Regions from separate parts of the Chondromyces crocatus genome, predicted to be linked through region 2. Evidence: riboswitches for the same ligand, from Rfam matches in the RefSeq annotation. Region 2 holds a riboswitch; each other region holds the start of a gene.
The links. A riboswitch is a leader RNA that binds a small molecule or an ion and turns the genes downstream of it on or off. The one in region 2 is predicted to bind cobalamin.
Positions count from the first base shown of each region.

Region 1: it holds a riboswitch for cobalamin, as region 2 does, so the genes downstream of both, CMC5_RS12230 (ribonucleoside-diphosphate reductase subunit alpha) here and CMC5_RS09620 (aminotransferase family protein) in region 2, are expected to answer to the same signal.
Region 3: it holds a riboswitch for cobalamin, as region 2 does, so the genes downstream of both, CMC5_RS14205 (hypothetical protein) here and CMC5_RS09620 (aminotransferase family protein) in region 2, are expected to answer to the same signal.

Region 1 covers NZ_CP012159.1:3,283,973-3,290,581, reverse strand. The annotation lists gene CMC5_RS12235 (ribonucleotide-diphosphate reductase subunit beta) at 1-209, opposite strand, end outside; gene CMC5_RS12230 (ribonucleoside-diphosphate reductase subunit alpha) at 206-2,638, opposite strand; cobalamin riboswitch at 2,899-3,110, opposite strand; gene CMC5_RS12225 (hypothetical protein) at 3,506-4,108, opposite strand; gene CMC5_RS12220 (midas domain-containing protein) at 4,615-6,069, opposite strand; gene CMC5_RS42400 (DUF4911 domain-containing protein) at 6,323-6,609, shown strand, end outside.
Region 2 covers NZ_CP012159.1:2,587,835-2,594,443, forward strand. The annotation lists gene CMC5_RS09615 (metallophosphoesterase) at 1-3,147, opposite strand, end outside; cobalamin riboswitch at 3,393-3,604, shown strand; gene CMC5_RS09620 (aminotransferase family protein) at 4,081-5,427, shown strand; gene CMC5_RS09625 (aldehyde dehydrogenase family protein) at 5,489-6,609, shown strand, end outside.
Region 3 covers NZ_CP012159.1:3,793,815-3,800,423, forward strand. The annotation lists gene CMC5_RS14195 (porin family protein) at 1-593, opposite strand, end outside; gene CMC5_RS14200 (serine/threonine protein kinase) at 738-2,483, opposite strand; gene CMC5_RS14205 (hypothetical protein) at 2,794-4,032, opposite strand; cobalamin riboswitch at 4,178-4,325, opposite strand; gene CMC5_RS14210 (FHA domain-containing serine/threonine-protein kinase) at 4,725-6,410, shown strand; gene CMC5_RS14215 (hypothetical protein) at 6,423-6,609, shown strand, end outside.

The DNA of each region.
Region 1 (6,609 bases), 700 kb from region 2:
GCGACGAGCCGCTGCACCAGGTGCCGCTCCGCCCCGCTCATCTTGCGCTGCAAGTCCCCGACGTCGGTGGCGAAGTCGACCTCCTCCACCGTCCAGGTGTTCTTGATGCCGTCGCGGTACATCTCGAAGAAGACCGGGTAGGCCATCGGCCGCAGCGTCAGGCACAGGCCCGGATCGAGGAGGCGCGCAGGTCGGCTGACGAGGCTCATTGGCACGCCTCGCAGCTCTCCGGGTTCTCCAGCGAGCACGCCACGTCGGCGGCGTCCTTCTTGGCTTCCGCCGGCGGGGCCTCCACCGTCGCCTTCGCGATGCGCGTCGCGGGCCGCGAACGCAGGTAATACGTCGTCTTCAGCCCCCTCTTCCAGGCGTAGAAGTACATCGACGAGAGCTGCCCGATGTTCGGGCTCTCCACGAACAGGTTCAGCGACTGGCTCTGATCGATGAACGCCCCTCGATCGGCCGCCATGTCGATGAGCGCACGCATCGGGATCTCCCACGCGGTCCTGAACAGCGCCCGCAGCGCCTCCGGCAGCTCGGCAAGCCCCTGCACGGAGCCCTCCGCCATCTTCAGCCGTGCGCGCACCGACTCCGTCCACAGGCCGAGCTGCTTCAGCTCTGCCACGAGGTAGCGGTTCACCTGGAGGAAGTCGCCGGACAGCGTCTCCCGCTTGAACAGGTTCGACACCTGCGGCTCGATGCATTCATAGCTGCCCACGATGGACGCAATCGTCGCCGTCGGCGCAATCGCCACCAGCAGCGAGTTCCGCAGGCCATCCACCTGCACCCGGCGGCGCAGCGCCTCCCATCGCTCGCCATCCATCGGCCTCACGCCCCACGCATCGAACTGAAGCTCCCCGCGCGCCGCCCGCGTCTCCTCGAAGGACGGGTGCCTCCCCTTCTCCACCGCCAGATCCGCCGACGTCGTGAGCGCGTGGAAGTAGATCTCCTCCGCGATCCGCCGGGACAGCGCGCGCGCCCCCTCGCTGTCGAAGGGCAGCCGCATCTGGAACAGCACGTCCTGCAGCCCCATCACCCCGAGGCCCACCGGACGCCAGCGCACGTTCGATGCCTTCGTCGACGGGATCGGGTAGTAATTCAGGTCGATCACCCGATCGAGCTGCCGCACCGCGATCTGCACCGTACGCGCGAGCTTCTCGAAGTCGAACACCACCGCCCCGTCCTGCACCGCCGTGTGCCGGGCCAGGTTGATCGACCCCAGGTTGCAGACCGCCGACTCCTCTTTCGACGTCACCTCCAGGATCTCCGTGCAGAGGTTCGACAGGTGGATCGTCCGCCCCGCGAGCGCCGTCTGGTTGCACGCCAGGTTCGACTTGTCCTTGAACGTCATCCAGCCGTTGCCGGTCTGCGCCAGGGTCCGCATCATCCGCGCGTACAGCTCCCGCGCCTTCACCGTCTTCACGGCGAGCCCGGCCTCTTCCGCCTCCACGTAGCGCCGCTCGAAGGCCTCGCCGTAGAGGTCCGGCAGGTCCTTCACCGTCTTCGGATCGAACAAGCTCCACGACCCGTCGGCTTCCACCCGCTTCATGAACAGGTCCGAGACCCAGTTCGCGAGGTTCAGGTTGTGCGTGCGGCTCGCGTCGTCCCCCGTGTTGTCCCGCAGCGAGAGAAAGTCCTCGATGTCCGCGTGCCACGTCTCCAGGTACACGCAGCAGGCTCCCTTCCGTTTGCCGCCCTGGTTCACCGCCGCCACCGACGCATCCAGCGTTTTCAGCCACGGCACGATCCCGCTCGAATACCCGTTCGTGCTCTCGATCAGTGACCCACGCGACCGCACCCGGTGGTAGGCGAGCCCGATGCCACCCGAGAACTTCGAGAGCATCGCCACGTCCGTGTACCGCTGGTAGATCCCGCGCAGGTGATCCTCGGGTGAGTCCAGCAGAAAGCAGCTCGACAGCTGCTCGTGCTTCGTCCCCGTGTTGAACAGCGTCGGCGAGCTGGGCATGTACTCCAGCGACGAGAACAGCCGGTACAGCTCGATGGCGTCGGTCACCGTCTCCGACAGCGAGCACGCGATCCGCAGGAAGAAGTGCTGCGGCGTCTCGAGCACCAGGCGCGTCTGCGGGTGCTTCAGCAAGTAGCGGTCCTGCAGCGTCCGCAGCCCGAAGTACTCGAACTCCCGGTCGCGTTCGGGCTCGATCGCGTCGTTCAGCTTGCGCGCGTTGCTGGTGACGAACTCGTACAGCCGCTCGTTGATCAACCCGAGCCGGTGCCCGGTGGCGACCGACTGCGAGAACGCATGGATCTCCTGGTTGCGGACCTCCTTGTCGATGTACGTGGCCAGCAGCCGCGCCGCGAGCTTCGCGTAGTGGGGCTCCTCGACGATCAGCGCCGCCGCCGTCTGGATCGAGAGCTGGTCCAGCTCCCGCGTCGTCGCCCCGTCGTACAGCCCGCTGATCGTTCGCGTCGCGATCCGCAGCGCGTCCACGTCCGTGAGCCCCACGCAGCAGCGGCCCACCGCGCGGACGATCTTGTTGAGATCCACCGGCTCGGTCGAGCCGTTGCGCTTCGTCACCCGCATCGTCGTCTGCGGGTAGGTCTCCTCGGTGGTCGCGCTCCTCGTCGGGGACACACGCAACGGCGCCGCGCCGTTGGTCTTCGGGGTCGATTCACTCAGCATGCTCTTCTCCTCGCGCGGTGCGTGGAGCGGTGCCTGACCGCTCCACGGCGGATGCCGCGGGAACGAAGAAGCCAGCCGATGCGCGCGAACGCGCCGGACCCTGGTGAAGGAGCCCTCGGACCGACCTCTCGCCCCCGCGGGCGACTGAAAACAGCGCGGGGGACGGGTCAGGGCCGAGGCGGACAGGTGGTTGAGCCCTGCCAGCTCGAAACCTACCCGCCTCCCTCGAAGCTTCCAGGTCGTGACCGGCGCCAGATGTCTCCTGACGCCAGATGCTGGCAGGTCTTCGGGCTCACGAGCGCTCCGGCTCTCGCCGGCTTCCTACTGTCCACCGCTTCCCAGCCCCCGAAGGGACCAGTGCCTGAGGTGAAGGTCGTTCTCGCTTACCGCTGCGGGGCAGCCCCGGAATCACACCGGGTTCCCTTTTCATCCCCTGACCCGTGTCAGGGGAACCAACACAGGCCCAACCTATTGGGGTGGGGGTCGACCTGTCAACCAGATGTCGGGGTCGAGGCATCGACGCCAGCATCTCTCGGCACTTCTGCGCGAGACGGCCGTGTGCGTCCCCCCCTCGACGGAAGACCAGCCGGCAAGACAACCAGGAAGGACGACCGAGGCCTCCATCTGTCCCTCCCAGGAGCGCGACAGAAACACTTGTGGAGAGTCCCACGCTCGCTCGTGGCTCATACAGTGTGGGAGACCATCGACGATGACGACCGTGTACTGCCCTCGATGACGCTTCACGGCCCATGAGCGATCCCAAGCGCTGGCTCGACCCCAGGTCCTCACTGCCAGCTCAGGTTCTCGCTGCCAGCTCCATGAGGGCGGACAGGTGGAGCGAGCCCCTGGTCCTCGGCCGCTTGCGGCTCAATTCGTCCAGCGGATCGACGACGTCTCGTCATTCAAGGCGTCACCGATGTAATTGCACGAGCTGCCACAATCCATGATCGCACCACCGAAATTGATGTGCTCGTAGTGGTACGAGTGGTTGCACTCCGAATACGCTCGCGCCGACGAGATTCTGTCATTCCACTCCTCACCGACCCAGCTGACGAAGCGCTCCGTCCCATCGCACGTCGTATCGCCAAAATAGGTTTTCGTGGAACCACGGAAATTGGCGTCGTCGTATTCGATCCCGATCACGTACGTACCATCGAGCCCGGGCGCATCGAGGCTCCCCACGGCTTCGTCCAGATCTTCCAGGACGGCCTCCAGGGGGAGCTGCACACGCCCGCTGGTCGCAAACTGAAGGGCCTGGGAGAAGGTTCGAAAGCACTCGGGCGCACGTGATGCTGGACGAACGTCGGCCTGGTCAGCGGTCCTGGAACTCGTCTCGATGGCGCAATGCTTGAATTCGAGGTCCGCCACGGACCTTCTGTCGTCGTCCGCACTCTCGGCATCTGCCACGATGCAGCCCCCCACGAAGGTGGCCGCAATGAGTGCCGTCGGCATGTGAACTGTCGTGTTCATGGCTGATTGTCCTCATCTCTGGATCCCCGCCGAGAAGCCTGGAACTGGCCCGCACCTCGGCACCAACGATGGCACCACCCATGGTGGCGGCGAGCTGACCAGACGAACGTGCGAAAGCCCGACCAGCCAGCGGCCCTCCCACCTGCCATCCGCTCGTCATCGAATTCGGTGGCGATCCCGGACTGTCGTTCTGGTGCCATGCGATCACATGAATCGCTGCAGCTCCTGTGCCGTCGATATGGCCTTTGGTCACCGGCAGATCATCGAGCACGCCATCCGAACGCATCCATTCGCCGCGCCCGTGGCATCACGCACTGTCTCCCCCCTGCACATCGACACCGGGACGTGGACCGCACGCATCGCGCGCCGCAGGAACGACGGGCTCGACGGCTTCCCTTCCGCGATGCGAAAGGACGACGCGATCGCTGTCGTGCAGCCCTCGCCTGGCCACCTGAAGCGAACTCGCGATCGGCGCGCTCCAGGTGAACCGCACGGTGAAACTCGACTCAGTGCTCCTGCTTCGCCGCCACCGCGAGCAGCCCGAACTGACACGCGATCCACACCACCTCACGGCCCGCATCCCACGCCATCGCCGCACCGCTCGCCCCGGGCGCGTCGTCCTCGTCGCCCGAGCGCCGCGCCCCGAGCGTCGCGATCCGCGTCGCCGCTCCCACCGCAGGGATCCGCACCAGCTCGGCCTGCGCCTCCCCTTCCCGCGCGCACACCGCAAGCAGCGGCGCCGACTCCGACGCCCCCGCGAACGCCATCGCCACCACCCGACCCAGCCCCCCGACGCTCTGGAACGTCGCGCCCCCATCGCGCGACACGCACAGCACCTCTGCGCTCGCCACCGCCAGCGCCTTTCCTTGCGCCCCGGCCGCGATCACCACCTCACGCGCTGACGCCGCATGCTGCGCCGCTCCCGCGAGCGGCACCTCCACCGGCCCTTCATCATCCCCTCGCAGCCGCTGGAGCTGCGCCGCCCCGCGCGCCTTCCACAACGCGAACAACGCCCCACCGCTCGCCGCGATCCGCACCACGCCGCCCTCGCGCGAGCCCGTCACCACCGGCACCGCGGCGCTCCCTCCGGCCGTCAGCGACCACAACGTCCCCTCCGAGAGGATCCACAGCCGCCCTGGCGTCCGTGCCAGCGACATCGGCGTCCCGCTCCCCGCGCGCCACGCCCCCATTGGCGTCGCCGTCGCCCCCTCATCCTGGCTCTCCAGCAGCCGCCCACGCCGCGTCGCCACCACCAGTGCGTCGTCCAGCAGCACCACCGACGCTGCCGTCGCATCCAGCCCGGGCCGCCGCGCCACCCGCTCCCCGGGCGGCACCACCAGCAGCACACTCCCCCCGGCCACCACCCGACCGCTGGCCACGTCCAGCGTCGCGCACGGCACCTCGGCGCCAGCACCAGCGATCACCGCCCACGGCGACGCATCCCACGAAGGCGGCGGATCGTCGGGCAGATCGGGCAGCTCTCCCAGCAGATCTTGCCCCTCGTAGTTCCCCTCGTCGTCCGCATCCAGCGCGGGCAGCTCCGACTCATCGACGGCGTCCTCGGGCGCCTCCCCCGTCCCTTCTGCGCCTCCATCGTCGTCGCCCGCCACCACCTCGTCGATCTCCTCCCCGTGATCGGCGTTCCCGTCACCTTCCTCGCCCGACCACCCTGCCTCCTCGTCGAGCGACATCCCCTCGTCGAGCGGCCCCACGTCGACCTCGCGCTCGTCCTCGCGGTCTCCCCCCGCCTCCTCCTCGACCGACGCCGGCAGATCCACGGGCAGCTCACGCGCCTCCGCGTCATCGAATGGATCCCCCTCGTCTTCCGGCACATCGAGCAACGCAGCCAGATCCTCGTCCTGCTCCGCGGGCTCCTCGTCCGCGTCGAGCGGCGGCAGCTCCAGGGCCGCCTCGTCGTCGTGCTCACGCTCCTCCCCCTGGTCCGGGGACGAAGGGGTCACGGAAACACACGGCAAAGTGGACGAACGGATGAGCCTTCGAGACATCGCCGCCGAGTCTAGCGCGTCGTGGGGTGCAAACTCACGAGCCCGCGCGAACCGCTCCGCCGGACGGCCGCGCTCCGGCCGATTTCTCCCGCCTCCCCGCACTCCCGAAAAACAGCGGCGCAGATCCTGCGGCCGGAAGACCACGACAGAAGGAAGAGCCGATGCCCGCTGGATCCCTCCATCCAGCGGTGCTTAGCTTGCGCGCCTCATGACGATGGGGCACGAGCGCGACGCAGCGGCGGGCGGGGCCGATGGCGCAGCCACGAACGATCCCGGGACCGGCACCCAGAAACGCACCCGCTCCGAGCGGCGCCAGCTCAGCCGCCCTGGCCCTCGACCCCTCTCCGTCGCCGAAGCGACCCAGGGCATGCTCGTGCAAGCCGTCCAGGTGCGTCCCTCCGATGTCGTCTTCTTGAAGGGCATCATCGAGGCCAGCGACGGGCTCGCCAACGTCTTCGCCGAACGCGGAGGCGATCTCGTCCTCACGGCCCCCCC
Region 2 (6,609 bases):
GCTCGGAAGAGGCTCCGGCGCAGGGTGTGACGTCGGGGTGGTCGTGCGGGTGGAGACAGTTGCGCTGCTGGAGGCAGTTGCGCTGCTGGAGGGGGAGGCTTCGGAGGGCACGCGTTCGTGGCGCCGCAGGTCCAGGAGGTCTTCGAGGCCAGGTTCTCGGCCGTCGAGGAGCCGTCGCCAGGGGGAGCCTTCACCGTCCAGCCTGAGGCCCGTCATGAGGTGCGCGTACTGCGCATGGGCGAGGGCCAGGGCACCTTCGAGGCCGCGGAGGCTCCCTCGATGGCGCTGGAGATCCTCCGCGTGCTGCTGCCAGGACCAGGCGACGAGCTGCGCGTCGAGGGGATGGTGGCGCAACCAGGAGTCGGTCGTCTCATCGACGCTGAGCGCGTCGGATCGGCGAGCGGCCTGGTAGCGGACGAAGCAGACCAGGTGCTGACAGGCAGCGAGCTGCCCGAGAGAAGAGAAGAGCAGCGGAAGGGAGGACTGGCTTTCGAGGTGTGCGTGGAGAACGCCGTCACCCATGTCCGGAAGGAGCCAGATCCTGGGCAAGGAGAACGGGCGGAAGGGGGCCGGCGCTGCTGGGGAGACGTCGAGTTCGTCGCTCCAGGCAGGGCCGACGTGACGACCGACATGGCGCCCGAACTCCGCAAGGAGTTGAGTGCCGAAAGAATCGACGGTTGCCTGGTTTTCGTAGAGCTGGCAGAGCTTGCCGATCGATCCGCTGAACTCGTGGGTGAAGTGGCGGACGAAGCGGTGGGCGAGGTCGTGGGTCGCCGAGGTCGGCGGGGAGTTCTCGGCAGGCGCGTGGAGAACACGGGTCACACCCCAGCCTGCGAGAAAGCGCGCAGCCGCCTGTTCGACGGTGTCGGTGTTCTGAAGGCGCGTCACGAGACGCGCGGCGCCGAGAAGGGCGCAGTGGACCGTCGTGTCGAGCGGTCGGCGTGGGGTCCAGCCAGGTGGGGGTTCCATCGAGACGCCTCCGGCGAGAGGTACCGTCACCTTGCAGAGGCGGTGGAGCGTGTGCAGGCCGGTTGCCTGAGAGAAGTACTGGAGCAGCCCGCTGTCGGGATGCGTCGCAGCGAAGTTCAGCCGCGACGCCGCTTCGTCCCCCACCTTGCTCAGCATCCAGACGATGGCCGCCCGTACGGCCGCTGGGGCCGGGGACGGCCTCGCGCCAGTCGCCCAGGCGAGCGTCAGACGGTACAGGGCGGGGCCGTTCAGCGCGGCGAAGACGGCCGCCCAGACGTCGTCCGTCACCCCTTCGGAGAGGAGAGGCGCAAGCTCCGGCTCGTCGAGCAGCACCGCGAGGTGGGGCAGCAGCTCGGGAAGGTGGCGGTTCGCTCGGATGCGGTCCACGGCCTGCGTCGTGAGGCCCCAGAGCTTCATCTCCAGGTGGAGGCAAGCCACCGCGTCGGTGGCCGGGGCCTCTCGTTGCTTGTCGGCCAGCACCTCGGCGAGGGTCTTCGCGCCGACGTCGGAGAAGAGCTTCACCTCCTCCAGGGCGGTGAACCAGGCGCCGAAGAAGGCGGGATTCGCGGTCCAGAAGGTGACGGCGCGGTCGAGGATCTGGCGGCAGTCCCTCGCCGTGAACTCGAGGTCGTCGCGCAGCGCGCGGGTGAGCGTCAGCCAGCCTTCGGCGGCGTCTGTTTTCTCCAGCGACCGGAAGAGGGCAGAGACGATGGTGTCGAAGGCGGTGTCCCCTCCGCCGCCAGGTCGTCGTTGCACCACGTACAGCCGGAGGAGCAGCACCTCCTCCCAGGCCGGGTCGCCGAGGTGCTTCACGAAGAAGGCGGGGTTGTCGTGCTCCAGAGGAGCGCAGGTGAAGGCCCAGGCGGCGAGGTACTCCTGAAAGGAGAGGTGGAGGAACGAGAGCTTGCCGCCCCCACGTTCGAGCAGCAGCCCGGCGCGGTCGCCGATGAAGTCGAGGAACTGCCTCATCTCGTCGCGTGCGTCCGCGAGATCGAGGTGGGGTCGAGCGCGCTGGCTGCTCGCGAGGTGGCGCTGGGCGAGGCACTCCAGCGCCTCGTCGCGGTCGATGAGTCCCCGAGACGCGTCGTCGCGCAGCCTGGTGCGGGCCTTCCAGGGGTGGCTCTGGATGTGGAGGGCCAGGTGGGCCAGGTAGTCCTTCTGCCGATCCTGGTGCAGGCGCAGGTGCTCGAAGGGGTGTCGCTCGGCGTGGTCGGCGGGGCCGCGCTTGGCGTCGAGCCAGCTCCGGAGCAGCATCTCGATGCACTGCTCGTAAAGCCGGCCGCGATCCTGCGGGAGGTCGCCGACCACCTGGTGGATGAAGGCGATCACCGTGAGCAAGAGCGGGTTGCCCGCGAGGCGGCGCACGCCGGGCGTACGAAAGATGGCGCGGCGCAGTGACTCTCGTTGCTCGGTGCGCTGGCCGGGGGAGTCGGGGATCTGGATGCCGTACCAGCGCGCGAGGAAGTCCTCGATCTGGTCGTCCTGGAGCGAGGCGATGCGTACGTGCTCGAAGCGGTTCGAAGGGAGCGCGATGTCGGGCGTGTAGCCGTGGATGCGCGAGGTCACCCAGATGGGGGCGCGGGGATACTCGGTCTGGAAAGCGCGGATGTCCTGCGCGAGGCGGTCGCGGGCGGCGGTGCTGCCCACCTCGTCGAGCCCGTCGAGCAGCACGATGGCCTGCCCGAGCCGGAGCATGGCGTCGAAGTGCATGTCGTGTGCACCCGGGAGCGACAGGTCCGCCCTGGCGCTCCGGGCGAGATGGTCGATGAAGCGCAGGTCGGGGGTGTCGGTGCGGGCCATCGTGAGTTCGCGGAGCGAGATGAAGAGCGGAACCCGCGGCTCCAGCGCTGGCCGGGTCAGCGGGATGAGGCCTGCGCAGACCAGGCTCAGGTAAAGAAGCAGGGTGGTCTTGCCCATGCCTGGATCGCCGAGCACGACGACGCTGCGGTGCGTGCTGAGCAGCTCGTCGAGGCTCCGGTGACCGAGATGTCCGCTCTCGTGGACGAAGCGCAAGGGGACGAAGAGGTGATCGAGCTGGATGCCTCGAAGGTCCCGCTCGTGCAGGAGTTCGGGGGGGAGGCCCAGCAGCCGCACGTGCGCATGGCGGTCCGTCACGCGTTCGCGGTAGTCGGTGGTGAAGGTCCGCAGAGCGTCAGGAGGGACCTCGGGCGACCGCATGGGCGCCTGGCGCGCTGTCAGGAGGTCGGGAACCACCGAGGGGACATCGATGGCAGACGATGGTTCCGCGGAGGGTTCTCCTGCGACGGCCGTCTCCCCAGACTTCGTCGGCTTCTCCTCGTGCATGCAGACCAACCCCCGGTGATTCTCCACATTGCATGGCCTGCCCGATGAGCGTCAACGGCCGGGAGGCCCGGGCTCATCGCGTCGGGAACCTGTCGCTTGACAGGCGAAGGCTCCTGAGGGTACGGGATCGACGTGCTGGTGCCTGCGCCCGTGCGCAGGCTTAATAGGGAACCCGGTGTGAATCCGGGGCTGCCCGGCAGCGGTGAGTGAGAACGAAACCCGTCTGGTGCACTGGCTCCCCGAGGGAGCTGGGAAGCGGCGGGAAGTAGGAATCCGGCGTCATGCCGGAAGGCTCGCGAGTCCGAAGACCTGCCAGCATCCGTGCGCGAGAGACATTCGCGGGCGGTCCGGCCTGGAGCCTCTAGGGAAGGCGGCAAGGTTGAATGTCGAGGTCGATGCGGATTCGCGTGACCCCGGATTTCGAGCCTCCTCCTTGGTGATTCCAGGTCGTCCTCTTGGGCGATGAAGGATTCGGAGGTCGTTGGTTCCGGATGCCGTGATGCATCGATAGACGGTCGTCTTTCAGGGGTTCGAGCCCTGAAGGCGTGATGGGCATGGCCTGCGCGGGCTTGCGGGCGCTGCATTGCAGTGCTCCGTGGGGTCATTGCGTGGGACGCGATGGCCTTGGAATGGTCGTCGTGAATGCGCGGAGAATCGGCGGCATGGTCGCTCGGTGAGAGCGGGCGTGTGTCTCGGCAGGGCTGGCGCGCGCTCGCTCCAGAAGGGCGGACGTGTGCTTCGACGAGGCGGGTGCGTGTTCGCTCCGAGAGGGCGGACGTGTGCCCTGAGGTTGCGAGGTGATTGGCCGTGGAATCGGTTCGTTATCCGGAGGGGCATGTCCTCCTGCGCAATCTGGGCCGCACCTATCCGGTCGTCTCGCACGGGCAGGGGGTGTACCTGTTCGACCGGCAGGGGAAGCGTTACCTCGACGGGTCGGCGGGCGCGCTCGTCGCGAGCGTGGGGCACGGCAACCGGGAGGTGGCGGCGCGGGTGCACGAGCAGCTCGTGCAGGTGGCGTACGTCAACGGGACGCACTTCACCTCCGAGGTGACGGAGCAGCTCGCGGCGCGGCTGTGCGCGATGGCGCCGGCGGGGCTCGATCGGGCGGCGTTCCTCGGGTCGGGGTCGGAGGTGATCGAGGCGGCGATCAAGTTTGCGCGGCAGCTCTGGGTCGAGCGGGGGGAGCCGCAGCGGGCGAAGGTGATCGCGCGGATGCCGAGCTACCACGGCAACACGCTCTACGCGCTGTCGATGTCGGGGCGGCCGCACTACAAGCGGTTCTTCGGGCCGCTCCTGTCGGAGGTGGTGACGACGGCGGCGCCCTATCCGTATCGGTCGGGGCTCGACGACTACGAGCGCGAGGGGGCGGCGCACTATGCGCGGCTGCTGGAGGAGACGATCGTGCGCGAGGGGGCGGAGACGATCGCGGCGTTCATCGCGGAGCCGGTGATCGGGTCGTCGGCAGGGGCGGCGGTGCCTCCGCCCGGGTACTTCGAGCGGGTCGGGGAGATCTGTCGGCGGCACGGGATCTTGATGATCGCCGACGAGGTGATGTGCGGCTGCGGGCGCACGGGGCGGTTCTTCGCGAGTGAGCTTTTGGGGTTCTCGCCGGACCTTCTGGTGCTGGGGAAGGGGCTGAGCGGGGGGTACGTGCCGCTGAGCGCGCTGCTGGTGAAGCAAGCGCACCTGGAGGAGATGCGGCTGGGCTCCGGGGGGTTCATGCACGCGCAGACGTACCTGCAAGCGCCGGCGATGACGGCAGCGGGGGTGGCGGTGCTGGACTACTTCGAGCGGCACGACGTGGTGAACCACGCGGCGCGGATGGGGGAGCGGCTCCACCGGCGGCTGCGGGAGGTGGTGCTGCCCCTGCCGCACGTGGGCTCGGTGCAGGGGGTGGGGCTCATCGCGGGGGTGGAGCTGGTGGAGGACGAGGCGACGCGGAGGCCGTTCCCGCGGGCGCGGAAGGTGGTGGAGGGGCTCCTGGATCGGCTCTTCGAGGAGGGACTCATCCTGTGGCCGAACACGGGGCACGCGGATGGGACCGACGGAGACCTGGTGATGATCGGCCCGCCGCTGACCATCACCGAGGGCGAGGTGGACGAGCTGGTGGAGAAGCTCGCCCAGGGGATCACGCACTGCTTGGAGAGGCCATGACGGTGTGCATCACGGTTTCGGTTCGCGACGCTGGCAGGACGGCGCCGCGTACGGAGGGGTCATGACGTTTCGCATCACGTATTCGGTTCTCGACGCCGACATGACGGCGCTGCACGCGCAGTTCGACGAGGCGCTGGCAGCGGTGCGCCGTGGGCTTGGTGGGGTGTTCCCGTCGTGGATCGGGGGCAAGGCGTTCGAGAGCGGGGATCTGCTGGAGAGCCGCAATCCGGCGCGGCCCGGGGAGCTGCTCGCGCGCTTCCACCGCACGCCCGTGGGCGAGGTGGATCGGGTGATGCGGGTGGCGCGGGAGGCGCAGCGGGGCTGGGGCGCGACGCCCTGGCAGGAGCGGGCGCGGATCCTGCGGAAGGCGGCGGACCTGATCTCGGAGCGGCGGCTCTCGCTGTCGGCGATCATGGCGCTGGAGGTCGGGAAGAACCGGCTGGAGTCGCTGGGGGACGTGGAGGAGTCGGCGGACCTCTTGCGCTACTACGCGGGGCAGCTCGAAGAGGCGCAGGGGTTCGTGAAGCCGCTGGCGCGGCTGTCGCCGAACGAGGACACGCGGAGCGTGTTGCGGCCGTACGGGGTGTTCGTGGTGATCGCGCCGTTCAACTTCCCGCTGGCGCTGGCGGCGGGGATGAGCGCGGGGGCGCTCCTCGGCGGGAACGCGGTGGTGCTGAAGCCGAGCGAGGAGGCGCCGTGGTGCGCGGAGGGGCTGTTCCACGCGCTGAGGGACGCCGGGCTCCCCGACGGGGTGTTCCAGGTGGTGCACGGGGAAGGGGAGACGCTGGGGGCGGCGCTGGTGGCGCATCCCGGCGTGGACGGGGTGGCGTTCACGGGGAGCAAGAGCGTGGGGTACGCGATCCACGGGCAGCTCAACGCGACGCGCATCCGGCCGTGTTTCCTGGAGCTGGGCGGGAAGAACCCGGCGATCGTGTGCAAGGACGCGGACCTGGAGGCGGCGATCGAGGGGTGTTTCCGGTCGGCGTTCGGGCTCTCGGGGCAGAAGTGCAGCGCGCTGTCGCGGGTGTACGTGCACGAGTCGCTGAAGCAGGCGTTCCTCGCGGGGCTGTCGGAGAAGGCGCGGAGCGCGCGGGTGGGGGACCCGACGGAGGTGCCGACGTTCGTGGGGCCGGTGATCCAGCCGGCGTCCGTGGCGCGGTTCGAGCACGCGGCGGCGGAGGC
Region 3 (6,609 bases), 1.2 Mb from region 2:
GGGGTGCCCGGCGTGTGCTGTTCACCCGAGGGGCGCTGAGGCTCGGTGGGTCGATCGGGTTGCTCGCCGGGCCTGGGGGGCTGGCCGGTCGGGGCCGTGGGGCCCGTGGGCGGTTGCTCGCCAGGCTGCGGTGGGGTCAGCGGTGGAGGCTGGGTCGTCGACGGGGGTCTGGGCGGCTCGGTGGCGGCGCGCTGGGCGGCGAGCTTCTCTTCGAGCTGGCGGAGGACCTGGGAGACCTTGTCGCGATCTTCGGGTTCGCTCGCGAGGTATTGACGGTAGCTCGCGACGGCCTGTTCGAGGTTGCCTGCCTCGGCGTGCGCGCGGGCGATGTTGTAGACGACGCTGGGGTGCGGGAGGATCTCGTTCGCCTTCTCGAGCTCCTTGATGCCTTCATCGAAGCGCCGCTTCGTGATGAGCTCCATGCCCGTCTTGAAATGACGGCGGGCTTCGGTGCGAGCATCGGCGAGGGCGCTCGCGGGGAGCAGGGTCGCTGCGAGCAAGGCGGCGAACGCGGTGAGCCGGATCCGCTGCGAGCGGCGGCGCCTTGGCGGCGTGGAGGCTGCGCTCGGCGTTCGGGAGACGGGATACGCCATCGATCCCGTTGTCGCTCAGGTGGCCTGCCCGGGGCAAGCTTCGCGGCAGGGCGGTGAGTGTGGTCGCGGCGGGTTGCGGGAGCGACGACGCGGCGCGCGGTCCACCAGCGGGAGCGCGACCAGGGCCCTGCTGGGCGCGTGGGTTCAGTTGCCGAACGGGTTGTCCTTGTACCCCTCGGGCTTGGGCGGGGGGAGGCGTCCGGCGGGTGCCGCTTCGAGCTTGACCTTTACCCTGTCCTCGGCGCCGATGACGCTGACCTTGGTGGGCTTGAAGCCCCGCTTCTCGAAGGTGAGCTCGTGCTTGACGGCCGGTGAGGCGTCGTCGCCGTGCCAGGTGATGCGACACGGCGTCGCTGCGCAGAGTTCCTTGGCGCCTTCGAGGACGACGGCGCCAGGGGGATTGCTCTCGACGTCGATGGTGAGGGACGCAGGCTTGTCGTGCGAGACGGCGAGGCTCGTGGGTGCCTGAGGAGCAACCGAGGGGGTGGGCGCGGGCGCTGCGGTCGTCGCCACGGAGGGGGCGCCGGTGCTCGCCTGGTCTGCGCCCGTGGTGGGCTTGGAGCCGCTGGAGAGGACCACGCCCACGCCGATGACGGACGCGAGGACGCCACCCACCGCCCAGGGGAGGAGCCGGCGCATGCCGCTCGGTGCCGCGGCGGGAGCGCCACTCGGAGGTCGCGGTCTGGGGCCCAGGGAGTCGGTGATGGGGGGCGGGACGAAGACGGGCGCGCCCGGGGGAGGTTGCGAGCTGGCGTCGGGTGAGAGCAGGCCCGGGTAGGCGATCGGGTTCGTGGGCGGGGCGGAGTGCGGACCCGAGTGCGCGCCGGAGTAGGTGCCGGAGTAGTTCCCCGTGTAGTTCGCGCCGTAGTTGACGGAGGCGGTCGAGTGCTCGCCGCTCGTCGCGAGCGAGGGGCGCGAGCTGCGGCTGTAGTTGCCCGCGACCGCCGGCAAGACGTCGTTCGTGTCCGTCAACGTCGCGCCACCCGTGCGCTTCAACGCGATGAGGACGTCGTTCATCGAGGCGAAGCGGGCCCTCGGGTTCTTGTCGAGGCACCGGTAGATGAGCCCCTCCATGGCAGGAGAGATGGCGAGCCCCGGGTAGACTTCGTGCATCGGCGGCACGGCGTCGTGCACGTGGGCCATGAGCGTGCTGACGCTGGCGCCACGATCGAACGGGACCTGGCCGGTCAGCATCTCGTACATCATCACGCCGAGCGCGTAGACGTCCGTGCGCGCAGAGATCTCGCCGCCGGTGATCTGCTCGGGCGCCATGTACTTCGGCGAGCCCATGAACAGCCCTTGCTGGGTGAGGTCCTGGCCGCTCTCGACGTCCTTCACCAGGCCGAAGTCGAGGACCTTCACATGGTCCTGCTCGTCTTCGTGGGTGACGAGCAAGACGTTGCCCGGCTTGAGGTCGCGGTGCACGACACCGAGGCCGTGCGCTTCGCGGAGAGAGCGGCAGATCTGTCGCGCGATGTACGAGGTGCGCTGCTCGTCGAAGGGACCTTCCTCGCGGAGGGCGCGGTGCATGGTCCTGCCCTCGATGTACTCCATCGCGATGTAGTAGATGTCGTCGCTCTGCCCGTAGTCGAAGACGGTGACCGTGTTCGGGTGGGTGAGCTTGGAGGCCGTCGCGGCTTCGAGGACGAAGCGGCGGTGGAACTCGGGATCGCGATCGCCGTCGTACTTGGGGCTGAGGACCTTGAGGGCGCAGATGCGTCCGAGCGGCGCTTGCTCGGCGCGGTAGACCTTGCCCATGCCACCACGCGCGATGACACTGACGATCTTGAAGCGATCGTTGATCACGCGACCGATGAGCGGATCCGACAGAGCAGCACCCTTCGGCGAGGTCGAGCTGCCAGTTCCCTCTCGCTGGCGGTCGTCGGACATGATCTGCGCGCTCCCCGCGCGGTTCAAGAAGGAGACGTGGCGGGGCTGACAACCGCCTCCGTCGCAGTCTGACCGAGGCGGCTCCGGCGTGTCAATCTGTCGACATCTCCTTCCTGTACGCACACCGGCAGGAGGGTCATGGCGACCGGGATGGCAGGTGACCTTTCCGTGATAGCGGCAGCCCAGCCGGGCGATGGCGGCCGGCCTGCGCGGAGGCATCCGGCGCTGGAGCCGAGCTGTCTCGAGGAAACGGTCTGGGGTTGGACGTAAGGGGAAACGCGAGCGATGATCCGCTTCTGCGGAGGCCGCGTTACCGTCGGGCCAGAACGACGAAGGTGGTGACGCCGCCTGGAAGGGTCAGGCCCACCCAGACCCGGTTGTCCTCGTCGGTGGTCAGCGCGAGGGCCGTGTTCGGGGTGGTGAGGCGGAGGACCTCGGCAGGCTCACCCTGGGGCTGCACCGTGGCGCCCGACGTGTAGGGGGTCGCCAGCGGGTCGAGGTAGTCATAGGTCGCGGGATCCGTCGGCTGGAAGACGACGAGGCCGGGAGCGTCCCCTTCGGGGGCCATGGCGGCCAGCGCGTCCCCAAAGCCAGGGAGCTCGAACAGCGTGGTCCCCTGGGTGGCCCCCGCACCACGAGCCACCTGCCCGGCTGCGTAGGCCCGCGCTTCCTGACCGTCCGAGAACGTCGGGAGGATGGCGAAGGCGTTGCCGGCGCGGTCGATGGTGAGCGGTCCGGAGAAGTCACCCCAGCTGTCGACCTCGACGGGGGCGGAGCAGGTGGCGTCGCCCTCGGGCAAGAAGCGCGGGTTCTGATCGGCCGTCCCGCAGCTGTCGGCGGCATACAGCGCGTTGGCGCCGCTGGCGCCTTCGCCGAGCAAGGAGAGGCCCGTGTAGAGCAGGCGCCCTGCCAGGGCCGTCGCTGCATAGAAGCCGTTCACGGTGTACCGCTCCGTGACGGTGTCGTTGGTGACGAGGAGGAGCTCCCCTTCGGTGTTGGGGAAGGCGCCCGTCCAGGAGAGTGCGGTCCAGTCGAAGAAGGGGAGGTCGAGCGCCTGGCCTCCGAAGTATGAGCCCGCCGGGGTTCCGGTCTCGATCGTCGTCACCGTGGAGGTCATGGCGCCGGTCGCGCCGGCCGGTGGCGAGAGGCGTACGAGATGCGCGGGGTCTCCGTGCTGGTTGTCCACCTCCAGGAGGAGGGGGCCGCCATGTCGGCCCCAGGTGACCGAGCCGAGGGAGACGTCTGCGGTGTAGACGCCGACCGCACAGAGCGTCGAATCCACGATCGAGAAGGCGTCCGCGTAAGTCGAAGGATCGAGGCAATCGCCGCTGTCACCCCCCGCGCCGCCCGTGCCGCCTGCGCCGCCTGCCCCGGCGCCTCCCGCGCCGCCCTGGCTGCTGGTCGATGCACCCGAGCCGCCCGAGCCATCCTCGTCGCCTCCTCCGCATCCGCTGGCGGCGGAGACACCCACGGCCACCATGGCGCACAGCCCGATCGACGTCCAGGAGAGGTCCCAGCGACCGCCCCGCATGCTTCTTTGCCGTCCCATTGCTGCTGTCCTTTCCGGGCGCCACACCGCGCCGTTCCACACGGTCGACTCCGTGCTCGGGGCAGCGCGCGGCCAGGCGAGGACAGGGCGAGACCTGATGCCCGCCGCATGCTCCACCCCGGAGCCGCGGACGGTCTCATGCAGCAGGTTTCCTGGCTCCCGGATCGTCCTCCAGCGGTCCTTCCCAGAGGCGGCGCTTCCTTGAAAGAAAGGCGCCGGAGCTCCAGTGGATGTTCCGCCTTCGTCCCCGGTCACAGTGGCGGGGGCCGCGCCGGTCTCTCACCGGCTTCCCTGTTGGCTGGCGCGAGGCGTCGCTGCGAGGACGACTGCCGCCCGGGACGAGCCCCGGGCATCGGTCGGCCGACACGGCTGTGCCTCGCGCCCACTGCGCGAGATCGGCAGGCCCGACAGGCCTGCACCCGCGACCTAGTTCAGGTCACGGTAGAGCGTCAAGCGCTCCGATCGGTGTCCTGGCGTCCCAGGCGTGCTGCAGGGGGCTTCCGGTGCGGGTTGGGTGGAGCCGGCCTCATGGGGATGGAAACTTCGAAGGCCGAAGGGTAGGAGGAGGGTAACGCCGGCACGTCTCTTCTCTGTAACGACTCGTTGCGCTTGTCGCTCAGATAGACGACGCTGTCGCCCAGGTTGGTGTCGGCACGCACCGGCGTTGAGGCTCTACCGTTTTGACTGAGGCCGTGACCAAGACGTCTCCCCCTCCCATCACTGCCGGAACGGTCATCAATGACCGTTACGAGATCCGTCAGAGCCTTGGTAAAGGCGGCATGGGCGAGGTCTTCCTGGCATTCGATCGCTCCACCCAGCAAACGGTGGCGCTCAAGGTCGTGCGTGAAGAGTCGCGCATGCCCGGAGACGACGAGGCGCTTCGTCAGGAGCTGCTGCTCGCGCGATCGGTCGGCCACCCCAACGTCTGCCGCGTCCATGACCTGGCGCCGAGCCTCTGGGGCCCGATCCTGGTCATGGAGCAGATCCCTGGCCAGACGCTGCACACGCACATCCGCAAGCGGAAGGCGCAAGGGGGGTACTCCGCCGACGAGTTCCGCAAGATCGCGAGCGAGGTCTGCAACGGTCTTGCGGCGATCCACGCCCAGGGGCTGGTGCACGGTGACCTGAAGCCCGGCAACGTGATGGTCTCCGAGGGGCGGACGGTGATCCTGGACTTCGGCTTCGCTCAGGAGCGCGCGCGTGCTTCGGCGCGCAAGCCGGGGGCGCCGCCCGACGGCGGGACGCCGAACTACATGTCCCCGGAGCGGTTGCGCAGTGGTGGTGCCAGCCCCGAAGACGATGTGTACGCGATGGCCCTGACGCTCTGGGAGATGTGGACCTGCCGCGTCCCCGAGCCTGGCTACAAGCCGCGGGTCAAGCCGATGAAGCAGCAGATCATGTTCGATGTGCCGGCAGGCCTGTCGCATGACGAGATCCGGCAGATCTTCCGCGGTCTCAACGAAGACCCGACGATGCGCCCGCAGGCGCGTCACATGCGGTTCTTCAACCCGTCGCAGCTGACGACGAGCCCCATCCAGCTACCGCGAGAGCGTCTCGATCCAGGTCCGCCGCCGGGTGGCGCGCTTCGGACGAACTTCACGCCTGGCGCGCAGTCGTTGCTGGTCAGCTACGCGAGCAACGCGCCGGACATCGTGGGGACGCTGCTGCCGCTGGACAAGTCGGTGATCACCATCGGGCGGCGGAGCGATCAAGACATCGTGCTCTCGGAGGCGACGGTCTCGGGAGCGCACGCGACGCTCCGGTGGCAGACGGGGACGTGGCTCGTCGAGGATCACGGGAGCACCAACGGGACGTACGCCGACTTCAACTACGAGCGGAAGACGCAGGTGTCGCTGCTGCATGGCGGCGAGGTGCAGCTCGGCGAGTGTCGGCTGAAGCTGGTCACCTTCGGCTCGGACTCGCCGCACCACAAGAAGGCGAAGCAGTACCTGGCGAAGCGAGACGGGCTCACGGGGTTGCTCGTGCGCGAGCATCTGATGAAGGCCATCGACGAGGATGGACTCTTCGCAGAGTGGGCCGAGGTGCCGATGCAGATTGCGCGCTTCGAGCTGCGGGGGCCGAACCGGCAAGTGAGCGAGCGGCCGACCATCCTGGAGATGCTCGCGCTGCGCAAGGCGGCGCAGCGGGTCATCGACTTGACCGAGATGCTGCTGCTCAGCCTGACGCCGGCGGTCGCGGGCCGTACGGGGCCCCTCAAGTTTGCGGTCTCGGTGGTGGGGCCGAGCCTCGAAGAGGCGCGCCACGTCGTGGAGCAGGTCGTGGCGCAGGTTCAAGGGACCTTGCCCGAAACGCTGGAGCTGGCGGCCACATTGGTGAAGTTCGAGCCCGGGCGACCCGCCCGGACGCTGGTGGATTGACGCAGTAGCGCGATGAACAGGCCGCTCTTTCCTTCCAGCCCTCCCTCGCAACCGTCTCCCTACCGCTACCTCGGTCGTGGCGGGGGTGATCGACCGGTCCGTCTTCAGATCATCATCGCGCTCGTGGCGGGTCTGATCCTCGTGGCGGTGCCGCTCTATCTCTGGCGACGACCGCGGCCCGAGCCGATCCCCACAGCGG